Regions from separate parts of the Chromobacterium violaceum ATCC 12472 genome, predicted to be linked through region 2. Evidence: predicted binding sites of a transcription regulator. Region 2 holds the regulator's gene; each other region holds the start of a gene.
The links. The regulator FNR, encoded in region 2, switches genes on or off when oxygen is low (the NO sensors DNR and NnrR bind a similar motif). The targets are predictions, from matches to a motif close to TTGATNNNNATCAA.

Region 1 (4,833 bases), 140 kb from region 2:
CGTTGTTGCCGTCGTCCCACTGCTCGCGTTCGCGCTGGTAGGCGTCGCCGCCGGTCTGGATCACGCGGATTTCCTTGAGATTCAGCGCCTCGCGCACCACGTCCACCAGCTTCACGCCCTCGTGGCGCTCGAAGCGGATTTCGCCTTCGCGGTCGCCGGCGTACATGCTGGTGCAGGTGATTTCGTCCACCACGTCCGGGAATACCGACAACAGATCGATGTCGAGGAAGCTGAACACGGTGTCCAGGTGCATCGCCGCGCGGGACTTGGGCATCTGGCAGGCGATCACGCGCTTGGCGCCGCCCTCGCGGTGCAGCACGCGCTTGGCCACTTGCACCACGGCCTGCGGGCTGGTGCGCTCGCCCATGCCGATCAGCACCACGCCGTTGCCGATAGGCATCACGTCGCCGCCTTCCAGCGTGGCCGGGCCGTGATCGGTGTCGCAGCCGCCCCACCAGATGTTCACCTTGCCGGCGAAATACGGGTGGAACTGGTAGATCGATTGCAGGATCAGCGTTTCCTGGCGGCGGGCCGGCCAATACATCGGGTTCAGCGTCACGCCCTCGTAGATCCAGCAGGACGGGTCGCGCTGGAACAGGCTGTTCGGGATCGGGGGCAGCACGAAGTCGGAACGGTCCAGATAGCCGCCGAACAGGCCTTTCGGGTCGAACGGCAGCTCGAACTTGGCGATGCCGCCCACCAGGTGGTCGGCCAGCTGCGACGACGGCATTTCGTTCAGCCAGCTGCGCAGGTCGGACAGCATGCCGATGCCCACGTTGTCGGCCTTGACCTTGCGGTCCAGGATCCAGTTGCGGGCGGCCTTGTCGTCCAGCACCTTGGCCAGCGCGTCATGCACCTCGATCACCTCGATGCCGCGGGCGCGCATCTGTTCGACCATGTAGGCGTGGTCCTTCTGCGCGCGCTCCACCCAGATCACGTCGTCGAACAGCAGGTCATGGCAATTGTCGGGGGTCAGGCGCTTGTGGGCGAGGCCGGGACGGCACACCATCACGGTGCGCAACTTGCCGCATTCAGAATGAACACCAAACTTGGTCATAACGCTACTCCTTGAGTCTTGTCTGACTTCGGGGGCGGGCATCCGCCCCCACTGGTTTCAAAATCTTTCGCTTACAGGCCGATCTGACCGGTGGCCAGCATGTAGACCGCGATCACCGCCAGCACCACCACGATGGCGGCCAGCACGGCTTCGATCAGGTTGAACGGTTTCTGGCCCTGCTCCTTCTTGGCCCACAGGTAGAACAGCAGGCCGGGGGCGTACAGCACCATGGACAGGAACAGGTACTTGGGTCCGGCGGCGTAGATCAGCCACGCGCCGTAAACGGTGGCCAGGATGGCGGTGCCCAGCTCCTTGCCGCGGGCCTCGCCTTGGGCATAGCCCTCGCCGCGTTGCGCCACCAGCCAGGAGTAGCCGGCGCACAGCAGGTAGGGGATCAGGATCATCGAGGTGGCCAGCGACAGCAGCGCCAGGTAGCCAGCCGAGCTCTTCAACGTGATCAGCAGGAACAGCTGGATCAGGCCGTTGGTCAGCCACAGCGAGGCGGCCGGGGTGTCGTTGCCGTTGACGGTGCCGAACACCTTGGGCATCACGCCGTCCTTGCCGGCGAGGTAGGGCGCTTCGGCGGCCAGCAGGGTCCAGGCCAAGAGCGCGCCGCCGACGGAGATCACCAGGCCCGCGTTCATCAGGTTGGCGCCGAAGGTGCCGAAGGCTTTCTGCAGCACGTAGGCGGTAGACGGGTTCTTCAGCGCGGCCAGCTCAGCCTGGGTCATCACGCCCAGCGACAGCACCGACACGGCGACCAGCAGCGCGATGGTCAGCAGGAAGCCGATCACGGTGGCCTTGCCCACGTCCTTCATGCTCTCGGCGCGGCCGGAGAACATCGACGCGCCCTCGATGCCGATGAACACCCATACCGTCACCAGCATGGTGCTCTTCACCTGGTCGACGATGGAGCCGAGCTTGGCGCTGCCCCAGAAGTCCAGGCTGAAGGTATCCACCTTGAAGGCGAACACGATCAGCGCGATGAACAGCGCGAGCGGCACCAGCTTGGCGATGGTGGTGATGGTGTTGATGAAGGCCGCGCCGTGCACGCCGCGCAGCACCAGGAAGTGCAGGGCCCACAGCAGCACCGAGGCGCAGGCGATGGCGATCGGCGTGTTGCCGTCGCCGAAGGCCGGCACCCAGAAGCCCAGCGCCGAGAACATCACGACGAAATAGGAAACGTTGCCGATCCAGGCCGAAATCCAGTAACCCCAGGCCGAGTTGAAGCCCATGTAGTCGCCGAAACCGGCCTTGGCGTAACCGTACACGCCGCCGGACACTTCAGGCTTGCGCGAGGCAAGCATCTGGAACACGAAGGCCAGCGCCAGCATGCCGACGAAGGTGATCGCCCAACCGATCAGGATCGCGCCAGCGCCGGCGCCCGCCGCCATGTTCTGCGGCAACGAGAAGATGCCGCCACCTATCATGGAGCCGACGACCAGCGCCGTCAGCGCGCCCAGCTTCAGCCTGGGCGATCCGCCCTCGGCCACGCCGGCTTGGGTTGCAGTTTCAGTAGACATTTTCATTCTCCAATCTGGGATGTAAACCGAGCATTACATTATTAAATTCTTATCATCTGAAATTATGGTATACGCCGGAAAACAAGGCTTTCCAGCGGTGACGATAGCTAGATTGATTTGCGTCAAGCGGGTCGGCCGGCCAATCCGGCGACTTCAATGGAATGCGACCAAGGCTTGCATTAAGGCGTCATGGCCGCCCGGTCCCGGAAGATGAAAACCGCGCGCCCGCAGCCGCCCGCCCTACCCTGATCCGCCGATGCGACCGTATCGCCGCGCATCGGCGCCGTTGCCGGACACGTCATGGCCGGCGGCTCTTAAGCATAGGAAAGGAAATGCGGAGGGACAGTCCGAAGCCAGGCTGATCTGACGTAGAACAAAATCCGGCGGGCGCAAAAAAAAAACGGATACGGCCCACCACCGTATCCGCCAACACACACATCAAGAGGAAATGCCAAAAACGACAGGGGTAATCCTTACTTGCCGGGCTTGTTGATGTTCCGGAAAATCACCCACAAAGCCCCGCACGCCACCAAGGTGGCGACCACGATAGTCATCAGGCTCAGACGGCCGACATCGTCGGACAACAGCAGGGTCAGCAACTCCATGGTTTCCTCCTCACCGGCATGCGGCTCCGTTAACTTGCCAACGACATAATAACCACTCTGATACTAGTGGAATTGACCCAGGTCAAACCGCTCGCCCCGGCCTTTTGACGCAGGACAAACAAAAAGCCCCCGGCGATTGCCGGGGGCTTTTTCATATACAGATCAGCAGCTTGTGTATTTACTTGCCGCCGCCCATGTCCTTGGCCAGGAAGAAGGCGTCGGAGAAGAACTCGTCCTCGGGCAGGCCGCGTTCGCGGATGAAGGTGCCGTGCGCCGCCTCCACCATCACCGGCGCGCCGCAGGCGTACACTTGGTGGCCGGACAGATCGGCGAAGTCTTCCAGCACCGCCTGGTGGACGAACCCGGTGCGGCCGGTCCAGCCGTCTTCCGGCAGCGCCTCGGACAACACCGGGATGTAACGGATGTTCGGATGCGCGGCCGCCCAGCCTTCGGCCAGTTCCGACATATAGAGGTCGGCCTTGGTGCGGGCGCCCCAGTAGAACTGCATCGGCCGCGTGATGCCGTGGTGGATGGCATGCTCGATGATGCCCTTGACCGGCGCGAAGCCGGTGCCGCTGGCGATCAGCACGATGGGCTTGTCCGACTCTTCGCGCAGGAAGAAGGAACCCATCGGCCCCTTGAAGCGCATGATCTCGCGTTCCTTCATCTGGTGGAACACGTACTCGGAGAAGGAGCCGCCGGGCTGATGGCGGATGTGCAGCTCGAGGAAGGCATCGTCATGCGGCGCGTTGGCGATCGAGAAACTGCGCTTCTTGCCGTCCTTCATCAGGATATCGATGTACTGGCCGGCGCGGAACTGCAAGCGCTCGGACACCGGCAGCTTCAGCTTCAGCACCGCCACGTCATGGATCTTGTCGATCTTTTCCACCCGGCACGGCAGCGTCTTGATCTGGATGTCGCCGACGCCCGTCACTTCCCGGGCCTCGATGCTCACATCGCCCTTGGGCCGGGAACAGCAGAACAGCGCCATGCCCTGAGCGCGCTCGGCCGCGGACAGCGCCTTCTCCTGGAAGCCGTCCTGGCTCACTTCCCCTTCCAGCACCTTGCCCTTGCAAGCGCCGCAGGCGCCGTCGCGGCAGCCGTAAGGCAGGCCCACGCCCTGGCGCAGCGCGGCTTCAAGAATGGTTTCATGCGCTTCGACACCGAATGTATGCCCGCTGGGGAGCACCTTCACCTGGCAAGTCATAATCGTTTCTCAATCCCGAATTCTGGCTAAAATGCCACCATGCGTACTTTGCTCATCATCGGCGCCGGCGATGTCGCGCGGCGCGCCCTTCCGCTGCTGCTCCGGCATTGGCGGGTATTGGCCCTGTGCCGGACCGAAGCCTCCGCCGCCCGCTGGCGCGCGCTGGGCGCCGTGCCCCTGATCGGCGATCTCGACGACTCCGGCAGCCTGGAGCGGCTAGCCGGCCTGGCCGACGCCGCGCTGCTGACCGCCCCGCCCCCGGCCCATGGCCGGACAGACCCGAGAATGCGCAAGTTGTTGTACGCGCTGGCAAAAGCCGACAGCATACCACAGCAATTGATCTACATCAGCACCAGCGGCGTGTACGGCGACGCCGGCGGCGGCCTGCTGGACGAAGCCGCGGCGATTCGTCCGCGCAACGAACGCGCGCAGCGCCGCGCC
Region 2 (4,833 bases):
GGCTGGCGGTGCGGTCTATCCGCGCCTGCAGCAGCTGATCCAGGCGGCCCAGGCCGGCGTCGATGTAGGCGGCGACGGTCTGGGCGGCGTCGGCGCTGTGCCCGGCCACCTTCAGCCCGCTTGCGCCCGTCTTGCCGCCGACCGCGTCGTCTATCGCCGGCAGCTGGCCTTTCAGCGCCGCCGCGAGCTTGTCCGCCTGGGACGCCATGTCCGCTTTCAGCGCGGCGTTGTAGGCGACGGCCTTGGCGATGTCGCTGCCCAGGCCGTCATTGACTTCGGCGATCAGCGGCCTCAGCTCCACCAGGCGGTCGCGCTGGGCGGGATCGAGCGGGTGGCCGGCTTCCGCCAGCGAGGCGATGGCGTTGGCCTCGCCCAGATGGCTGATCAGCGTGGTCAGCTTGGCGGTGGCGGCGTCCATCAGGTAATAAGTGTCGATGTCCGGATCCAGCGTCAGGTTGGAATTGTCGCTGATGACGCCGATCAGATTATTCAGCTTGTCGCTGAGATTGCCGTAGGCAGCGATCCATTGCGTAGGCTGGGCGGATTGCGTGGCCTTCAGCTTGTCCCAGGCGGCAGAGGCGTCCTTCCAGGCGGCGTCGCTGGCCAGCTCGGCGCCTAGCCGGCCGTTGGCGTCCTGCAGCGCCTGCCACTTGCCTTGCAGCTGCTGCATGGCCGAGGGCAGCTCGTTCCGGGCCTGGGCGTTGCCCAGCGCGGCGCGCACCGCCACTTCCTGGCCTTGCTGCGCCTGGGCCAGCATCGCGGTCAGCGGCCGCATGTAGGCGACGCCCACTTTTTCCTTGGCGGTGGATTCGATATTGTCCTGGTTGCTGCGGTACAGACCGTAGACCAGGTACAGCAGCGCCGCGGCGAACAGCACGCCGATCACGGCGAAGCGCTGCGGATAGCTCAGGCGCTGCATCAGCCTGACGATGGGCGTGGACATGGGCGGCTCCTTGCAAAAGCGGGCTGCCGCGCCTGGTTCTGCCCGGCACGCTTGCATACCCTTTGTATAAGTGATTTTGCTTACCACGCAGGGAAAAATAAGCGCTACCCGCCTTAGGAACAGTTCCGCCGGGAACGGCGGGGCCGGAGAAACCCCGCCGGGAAGAGGCTCAGATAGTTCTGGAGTAGCGGGCTTGGGTCTCGCGCTCGCGCAGGTGGCGGTCGAAGATCATCGCGATGTTGCGGATCAGGAAGCGGCCCTTGGGCTCCACCATCAGGAAGTCGCCGTCGAAGGACAACAGTCCCTGCTGCTGGAATTCGCGTATCTGTGGCATTTCCGCCGCAAAATACTGGGCGAAGTTGATGCCGTGGACCTCCTCGATGGCCTCCACCGACAGCGCGAAGCGGCACATCAGGCTCTGGATGATGGTCCGGCGCAGCACGTCGTCGCTGTCCAGCGTCAAGCCGCGCACCACCGGCAGCCGGCCCTGGTCCAGCGCCGCGTAGTAGCCCTCCAGCGTTTTGTCGTTCTGGCTGTAACAGGATCCCACCTTGCCGATGGACGAGACGCCGAAGGCCAGCATGTCGCAGTCGGCATGCGTGGAATAGCCCTGGAAGTTGCGTTGCAGCCGGCCCTGGCGCAGCGCGACGGCCAGTTCGTCGTCGGGCTTGGCGAAATGGTCCATGCCGATGAACACGTAGCCGGCGTCGGTCAGCGTCTTCACCGCGTCCTGCAGGATGTCCAGCTTGAGCGCGGCGCTGGGCAGCTCGGCCTCGTTGATGCGGCGCTGCGGCTTGAACACGCTGGGCAGATGGGCGTAGTTGTACAGCGACAGCCGGTCGGGATCCAGCGCCAGCGCCTTCTGCAGCGTGTCGCGCATGGTCTCGCGGCTTTGCAGCGGCAGACCGTAGATCAGGTCCAGGCTGACCGACTTGAAGCCGCCTTCGCGGGCGGCGTCGATCACCGCGCGGGTCTCCTCCACGGTCTGCACCCGGTTCACCGCCTGCTGCACCGCCGGATCGAAATCCTGTATGCCCACACTGACGCGATTGAAACCATAATCTGCCAGTTTCAGCATGGTTTCGCGTTTTACCTTGCGCGGATCTATCTCTATGGAATATTCTCCGTCGCTCATGAATTCGAAATGGGTTCCCAGGATGCCCATCAGCCGCTCAAGCTGGGCATCGGACAGAAAGGTGGGGGTGCCGCCGCCGAAGTGCAGCTGTATCACTTTTTCCCGGAAACCCAGCTCCGCGGACACCAGACTGATTTCCTTCTCCAGATAATCCAAATACAGGTCGGCCTTGCTGCTGTCCTTGGTGATGATCTTGTTGCAGGCGCAGTAATAGCAGATGGTGTTGCAAAATGGTATATGAGCGTATAATGATAGAGGCTTGCGGTTGGCGCCGATCTGACGCTGGCGCAATTTGTCCAGATAGTCTTGCGTCGAGAAATTTGACGTAAAACGATCTGCCGTCGGGTAGGATGTGTATCTAGGCCCCGCGCCATCCAGCCTTTCGATCAACTCGCGATCGAAGACGAAATGGGCGGGAGAGAAGGGGTGGGTAGTTTTCATGTCGTATTCGGATGGTAAAACTTCTGGAGGACTGGTAAATTTGCGAAAAACTTGTGAATTCCGCCTTGATAAGGGTCAAGCTTCGCCGGCTTGTAGCAAACACAGCATGTCTGAACAAAACCACACCTCCCTGCATACGCTGAAAATCTCCTGCTCCAGCTGCAGTCTGCGCGAGCTGTGCCTGCCCGTCGGCCTGAACCGCGAGGAAATGGGCCAGCTGGACGCGGTCATCCGCCAGAGCCGCCGCCTGAAGCGCGGCGAATACCTGTTCCGTAGCGGCGAGTCCTTCAAGTCGCTGTACGCGATCCGCACCGGCTTCTTCAAAACCTGTGTCGCCAGCCAGGACGGCCGCGAGCAGGTGACAGGCTTCCTGATGTCGGGCGAGCTGATGGGCCTGGACGGCATTTCGTCCAGCAACCACAGCTGCGACGCGGTGGCGCTGGAGGACAGCGAGGTATGCGAGCTGCCGTTCACCCGCATGGAGTCGCTGTGCCGCGACATCCCCAGCCTGCAGCACCATTTCTACCGGCTGATGAGCCGCGAGATCGTGCGCGACCAGAACGTGATGCTGCTGCTGGGCAATATGAAGGCGGAGGAGCGCATCGCCGCCTTCCTGCTGAACCTGTCGCAGCGCTTGTCCACCCGCGGCTTCGCCGCCAACGACTTCATCCTGCGCATGAGCCGCGAGGAGATCGGCAGCTTCCTGGGCCTGAAACTGGAAACGGTCAGCCGCACGCTGTCCAAGTTCCAGCAGCAAGGCTGGATCACCGTTGATCACAAGCACATCCAGCTGGTGCAGCTGGCCGAGCTGAAGAACCTGATCTCGGGCTGCATGCACGCCGACGGCCACTGAGCCGGCGGAAGGTCTTTGCGACAAAGGCAGGCGCGCAGCCTGCCTTTTTTCATGCCTGCGCGATCTTGAGCCGCAGCGCGGCCAGGCGCTCGGCGTCCGGCCAGCCGGGCGGCGAGACGAAGCCGCGCGCCGCTTCCCGCCAGCGGCCGTGTCCGGCCGGCTGCAGTTCGGCCAGCATCTGCGGCGCGTCGACTCCCCGCAGCCGCGCGCGCAGCGAGGCTTCGTCCTCCGTGTCGGCTGCCGTCCGCAGCGCGGGCGCGAGCCAGGACAGCCTGGGCAGCCAGGCCCAGCGGGAATTTTCATACAGCCGGGGCCAGTCGGTGTCGAGCGGGGCGAGCCAGCCGCGCAGCTGGCCGCAATCGAGCGGCGCCGGCGGACAACGGCCTGGCGGATAGAAGAACCAGCCGCAGATCCGGGCGCCTGTCCGGCAGTCATGAAAGCCGTCTGGCAGCAGGGGAAGCGCGTCGGGATGGCGGGACAGTTGCAGCTGTGTGGTTATTTTGGTCGCTTTCAAGCGCCAGGCATCGTTGAGGCCGGGACCGAGCAGATCGTCGGCGGTCTCGCCCAGGGAAAGGTAAAGCTTGCATGCCGTTTCCAGGTGCCAGGGCTCGCCATCCACGCGCAGCAGATAGTCGAACTCCCCCACCGTGCGGCGCTCGCTGTTTATGACTTTGAGATTTTCCGCGATCAGATCAATGTGCGGCGCATGGCGGAACCAGAAGGAAAAAAGCCGTTCGGCATATTTGCCCAGTCGTTTGCCCGGGGCGGCGGCCAGCCAGGCTTCCAGCGCGGCCGGCGCGCGGTCCAGCCTGGCCAGCAGCGCTTCTCCGCGGAGGCCCAGCAGCCGCTGCGGCGGCAGATCGGCGCCGCAGCGCCAGGGGGAGGGGGAGGTCAGCAGGAAGGCGAGGTCGCGCACCGCGGGGTGCGCGTAGGGCAGGGTGAGGCCGGGCTCAGTCGGCATCTCCGGAGCGGCCAGAAGCGGTGCGCTGCACCTGTTTGTAGAAACCGCGCAGGATGTCGATCTCCTCGCGCAGCATGCCGGCGCGGTGGAACATGGTGCGCATCCGGCGCATCAGCCGCTCGCTGTTGCGGCGCTGGAAGTAGCCGATCTCGTCCATCGCCTGCTCCAGGTGGCCGCACATGCCGTCCACCTCGCTTTGCGTCGCCGCCTCGCCCTCGGCGCGCAGGTATTCCACGTCCACGCCGGTGTGGCTGAATAGCTCGTAGGTCATCACCTGGACCGCCATCGCCAGGTTAAGCGAGAAGTAATCGGGGTTGCCGGGGATGGTCACCAGACGGTTGCATTGCTCCACCTCCTCGATCGACAGGCCGAAGGTTTCGTTGCCGAACACCAGGGCCACCTGTTCGCCGTCGCGGGCGCGGGCGATCAGCTCCGGCGTGGTCTGGCGCGGAGTGGACAGCGGGGTGGTCAGTTCGCGGCGGCGGCTGGTCAGCGCGCAG
Region 3 (4,833 bases), 870 kb from region 2:
GCCCGACGGTATTGCTGGACGGCAACCACCCGCTTTGTGGCAAGACCCTGCGCTTCGCCATCAAGGTGTTGGACGTGCGGGAGGCCACCGCCGAGGAAATCGCCCACCAGCATGTGCATGGCGAGCACGGGCATCAGCACTGACATCGTCCGTCTCCCGTAAAAAAAGCCCTCCCCATCCGGGAGGGCTTTGTTTTGCCCGATTCTTGCCTGCCATTGGGAGTGGGAGACCTGCTCACGAGCCGCTTGCCGTTGCAAGCCCAACGTCAAGACCCTGATACGCTCGGCCCCTGATGACCGCATTTCATCGGCGCTGATGGCGGGTATCCTTTCGGTCTAAGCAGGGTGTTATGCTAATGGGCTGGTGTCGGCCAGATGCGGACATTGGCTGTGCATTGATTGGCTATCTTTTTTTTGCTGTCTTGTCGTAACAAGTGTATGGCGTATAAAAATCAAAATCTGTACCGCCGACGCAGCAGTAAACTCTAACTACATCGTCAATTGGGGAGTTCGAATGGATTGGGAAGCTTTGTTTCGTGCATCAACTTCAAGGCTCCAAGCCTCATTAGACGAAGCTCGTGCTGCCGTTGAACATCGAACTATCAAGGGCCACCTTAATGAGATCGCGGTAGCCAACTGGATCAGGCCGCTGCTTCCTGGCTCTGTTGGTGTTACAACCGGCGAAGTAATCGATAGCGAGGGTGGTAGATCCAGACAGGTAGACGTCTTGCTCTACGACATCGCTACGACATCCCGATTTCTGTCTCGAGGAGATGCGGACGTCTTGCCTATCGAGTCTGTTTATGGTGCGATCGAAGTTAAGACCTATCTAAACAAAGCAGAGATCGAGAATGCCTTCGAAAACATGAAGGCCATCAAGGCTCTGAAGAAGATCGCATACCATCCCAATTTCGTATCCACTACAAAGTACCTATATGGTCGGGAATCAATGTATTGGCCACAGCAATTCTTTGTTTTTGCGTATGAATCTGACGGCCTAGATACGGTGCTGGGACATGTTGAACGGCTCAACAATACTCAACCGATAGACCAGCGCATTGATTTGGTCTGCATTCTTGATAAAGGCTTGATCATCAATCTCGCGCCCGAAGGCCTGCAACCAATTCCTATGCCGAACACGAAATTGATCGCAAAACCTAGCTCAAAGGCATTGCTGACTTTCTACTCTGTGCTCGGACACTTAATGGGACAAGCGGTCAGCGAACCAATTGCGATGCATGCATATTTGAAACACCTTCAGCACTGACGAATAAAATGTGTTCGGTTCGATCGCGTGCTGACAAATCTGGAGTGCGAGCGGTGTGATTGCCCTCATTGCTGTTCACTCTGGAGCGGGCGCTTTGGAGAATTATAACGGGATGCTTTGGGTCGATAGCAGCTATACAAGGGGCTACTCGCCCCCCGAAGCAAGACCGATATCGCTTTGGCCCAGCTGCTGGCGGTACTGGCGCGGCGTCAGGCCGGTCAGGGCCTTGAACTGCCGGCTGAAGGCGCTGTGGTCGGCATAGCCGCAGCGCAGCGCCACTTCCGTGATGGCCATGTCCGCGTGCAGCAGCCGGTGGGCGTGCTCAAGCCTGGCCTTGTGTATCATTTGCCGCGGCGACAGGTGGAACACCTTCTTGCAGTAGCGCTCCAGCTGGGCGGCGGACATGCCGGCGATGCCGGTGAGCTCCGCCATGGTGACCGGCTGGCTGAAGTGGCGGCGGATGAATTCGTCCACCGCCACCAGGCGTTTGTAGGCCGGGTGGGTCTTGCTGGCGGCCTGCAGGTCCAGCGAAATGCCGATCAGGCCGATGATCTGGTCTTGCCGGTCGCGCAACGGCCACTTGTAGGTCAGGCACCAGCCCGGCTCCCGGTTCTTGAACAGGTGCAGTTCCAGCTGGCTTTCCAGCACCAGGCCGTCTTGCAGCACCTTGAGATCCTGCGCCGTATACGCCGGCCCCAGCTGGGCCGGGAACACCTCGGCGCTGGTCTTGCCCAGCAGCGGCCGCAAATCCTTCAGCCCGCAGCGCTGCACCAGCGTCTGGTTGGCGCAGAGATAGCGCGCCTGCCCGTCCTTGATGAAGATGGCCGCATTGGGGATCAGGTCCAGCACCGGCAATAGCGGGGCGATGCCCGCCAGCAGCTCGGCTATCGTCGCCGGGCGGATTTCGTCCCGCCAGCGGGCGATTTTTTCCACGGCCGCGTTCGTCATCCCTCCCGCCTTTCCTGTTAGGCCAAGCGCCGCGCCTGCGCGTCGGCGTCCATTGCCGCACCATCACTCCGAATGTTCCCGCGCCCGATCTGGCCCAGGCCCATCGCGCGCGCCAAACCCCCTTGAAACGCAAACTATGCCGATTTCGTCATCGCAACTGATGATAACCATCAAGATTCCTGGCGGCAACGCAGCCATGCTAGCGGGGTGGAATCGAATACGGATGCGGCGCGGAGATTCAATGGAATCAACGGCCTGCGAGACGACGGCGCGGTCGGCCGGACTGGATGGGGTTTCAGAATGGACAAGCGAATGAAGCAGGTGGAGATCATCGACTCCCATACCGGGGGCGAACCCACTCGGCTGGTGTTGAGCGGGTTTCCCGCGCTGGCGGGGGCCACTATGGCGGACAAGCGCGACGCGCTGCGCGAGCGGCACGACCAGTGGCGCCGCGCCTGCCTGCTGGAGCCGCGCGGCAGCGATGTGCTGGTGGGCGCGCTGTATTGCGAGCCGGTGTCGCCCGACGCCGCCTGCGGGGTGATCTTCTTCAACAATACCGGCTACATCGGCATGTGCGGCCACGGCACCATAGGCCTGATCGCCTCCCTGCATTGCCTGGGGCGCATCGCGCCCGGCGCGCACAAGATCGATACCCCGGTGGGGCCGGTGGACGCCGTCTTGCATGAAGACGGCTCGGTGACGCTGCGCAATGTGCCGGCCTATCGCTACCGCCGGCAGGCGGCGGTGGAGGTGCCCGGCCATGGAACGGTGATCGGCGACATCGCCTGGGGCGGCAACTGGTTCTTTCTGGTCGCCGAGCATGGCCTGAGCGTGCGGCTGGACAATGTCGCGGCGCTGAGCGCGTTCAGTTGCGCCACGATGCAGGCGCTGGAAGAGCAGGGCATCACCGGCGCCGACGGCGCGCGCATCGATCATGTCGAGCTGTTCGCCGACGATGAGCAAGCCGACAGCCGCAACTTCGTCATGTGCCCGGGCAAGGCCTACGACCGTTCCCCTTGCGGCACCGGCACCAGCGCCAAGCTGGCCTGCTTGGCGGCCGACGGCAAGCTGGCCGAAGGCGAGCAATGGGTGCAGGCCGGCATCACCGGCAGCCGCTTCGTCGGCCATTACCAGCGCGAAGGCGACTTCATCCGCCCCTACATCACCGGCCGCGCCCATATCACGGCCCGCGCCATGCTGCTGATAGACGAACAAGACCCTTTCGCGTGGGGCATCTGAGCCCGCGCCTCTCATGACCTCTACCACCTGAATGAATGCCGCAAGGAGCAAAACAATGAGCGATAACATTTTCACCGGCTGCATCCCGGCCCTGATGACCCCGTGCACCGCCGATCGCCAGCCGGATTTCGACGCGCTGGTGGCCAAGGGCAAGGAGCTGGTGTCCCTGGGCATGAGCGCGGTGGTGTACTGCGGCTCCATGGGAGACTGGCCGCTGTTGAGCGAAGCCCAGCGCCAGGAGGGCGTGGCGCGGCTGGTGGCCGCCGGCGTGCCGACCATCGTGGGCACCGGCGCCGTCAACAGCCGCGAGGCCGTTTCCCACGCCGCCCACGCCGCCAGCGTGGGGGCGCATGGCTTGATGGTGATTCCGCGCGTGCTGTCGCGCGGCGCGTCCCCGGCCGCGCAAAAGGCGCATTTCTCCGCCATCCTGGCCGCCGCGCCCAAGCTGCCGGCGGTGATCTACAACAGCCCCTATTACGGCTTCGCCACCCGCGCCGACCTGTTCTTCGAGCTGCGCCGCGCCTATCCCAACCTGATCGGCTTCAAGGAGTTTGGCGGCGCCGCCGACCTGCGCTACGCCGCCGAGCACATCACCTCCCAGGACGACGAGGTCACGCTGATGGTGGGCGTGGACACCCAGGTGGTGCATGGCTTCGTCAATTGCAACGCCACCGGCGCCATCACCGGCATCGGCAACGCGTTGCCGCGCGAGGTGCTGCACCTGGTGGCGCTGAGCCGGGCCGCGGCCAGGGGAGACGCCGTCGCCCGCCGCCGCGCGCAGGAGCTGGAATCGGCGCTGGCCGTGCTGTCTTCCTTTGATGAGGGCTGCGACCTGGTGCTGTATTACAAGCACCTGATGGTGCTGAACGGCGACAAGGAGTACGCGCTGCATTTCAACGAGAGCGACGCGTTGAGTCCCGCCCAGCGCCGCTATGCCGAGACCCAGTACGCGCTGTTCCGCGAGTGGTACCGCAACTGGTCGGCCGAGCAGAACGTGGCCTGACATTCCATCCCCGCCGCGCCCCGGGGGGCGCGGCAGTCTACTTGCAGCCGCCGGCAACACCTCGCAGAGCGCCTGAGCCCAGGCGGGATCAGGGGCGTTGTCCGTGGTCCTCAATCGCGCAGGAAACATGATGAATCTGACAGGCAAGATGCTGATCGGCGGGCAGGCTGTGGCCGGCCGCCGCAACATGATACGGGCGCTGGACCCATCCACCGATCAGCCGCTGGAGCCGGGCTATGCCGGCGCGGACCGCGAACAGGTGGAGCAGGCCTGCGCATTGGCCTGGGAGGCGTTTGACGCCTACCGCGAAACCGCGCCGGAGGCCAGGGCGCGCTTGCTCGAAACCATCGCCGAAGAGATAGAAGCGCTGGGCGATG

Region 1: the regulator FNR is predicted to act here: its motif matches at 3,258-3,271, upstream of CV_RS23680 (DUF3149 domain-containing protein).
Region 3: the regulator FNR is predicted to act here: its motif matches at 2,375-2,388, upstream of CV_RS13835 (4-hydroxyproline epimerase).

Annotation. Positions count from the first base shown of each region.
Region 1 covers NC_005085.1:4,077,762-4,082,594, forward strand. Annotated here, with positions in the region: gene CV_RS18715 (arginine deiminase) at 1-1,057, opposite strand, end outside; gene arcD (arginine-ornithine antiporter) at 1,129-2,580, opposite strand; gene CV_RS23680 (DUF3149 domain-containing protein) at 3,054-3,185, opposite strand; gene CV_RS18725 (CDP-6-deoxy-delta-3,4-glucoseen reductase) at 3,364-4,392, opposite strand; gene CV_RS18730 (SDR family oxidoreductase) at 4,432-4,833, shown strand, end outside.
Region 2 covers NC_005085.1:3,942,747-3,947,579, reverse strand. Annotated here, with positions in the region: gene CV_RS18055 (methyl-accepting chemotaxis protein) at 1-943, opposite strand, end outside; gene hemN (oxygen-independent coproporphyrinogen III oxidase) at 1,113-2,519, opposite strand; gene fnr (fumarate/nitrate reduction transcriptional regulator Fnr) at 2,626-3,372, shown strand; gene CV_RS22350 (DUF1853 family protein) at 3,422-4,333, opposite strand; gene CV_RS18035 (RNA methyltransferase) at 4,323-4,833, opposite strand, start outside.
Region 3 covers NC_005085.1:3,076,483-3,081,315, reverse strand. Annotated here, with positions in the region: gene CV_RS13850 (FKBP-type peptidyl-prolyl cis-trans isomerase) at 1-143, shown strand, start outside; gene CV_RS23595 (DUF6602 domain-containing protein) at 514-1,266, shown strand; gene CV_RS13840 (AraC family transcriptional regulator) at 1,411-2,214, opposite strand; gene CV_RS13835 (4-hydroxyproline epimerase) at 2,527-3,453, shown strand; gene CV_RS13830 (dihydrodipicolinate synthase family protein) at 3,509-4,456, shown strand; gene CV_RS13825 (aldehyde dehydrogenase (NADP(+))) at 4,584-4,833, shown strand, end outside.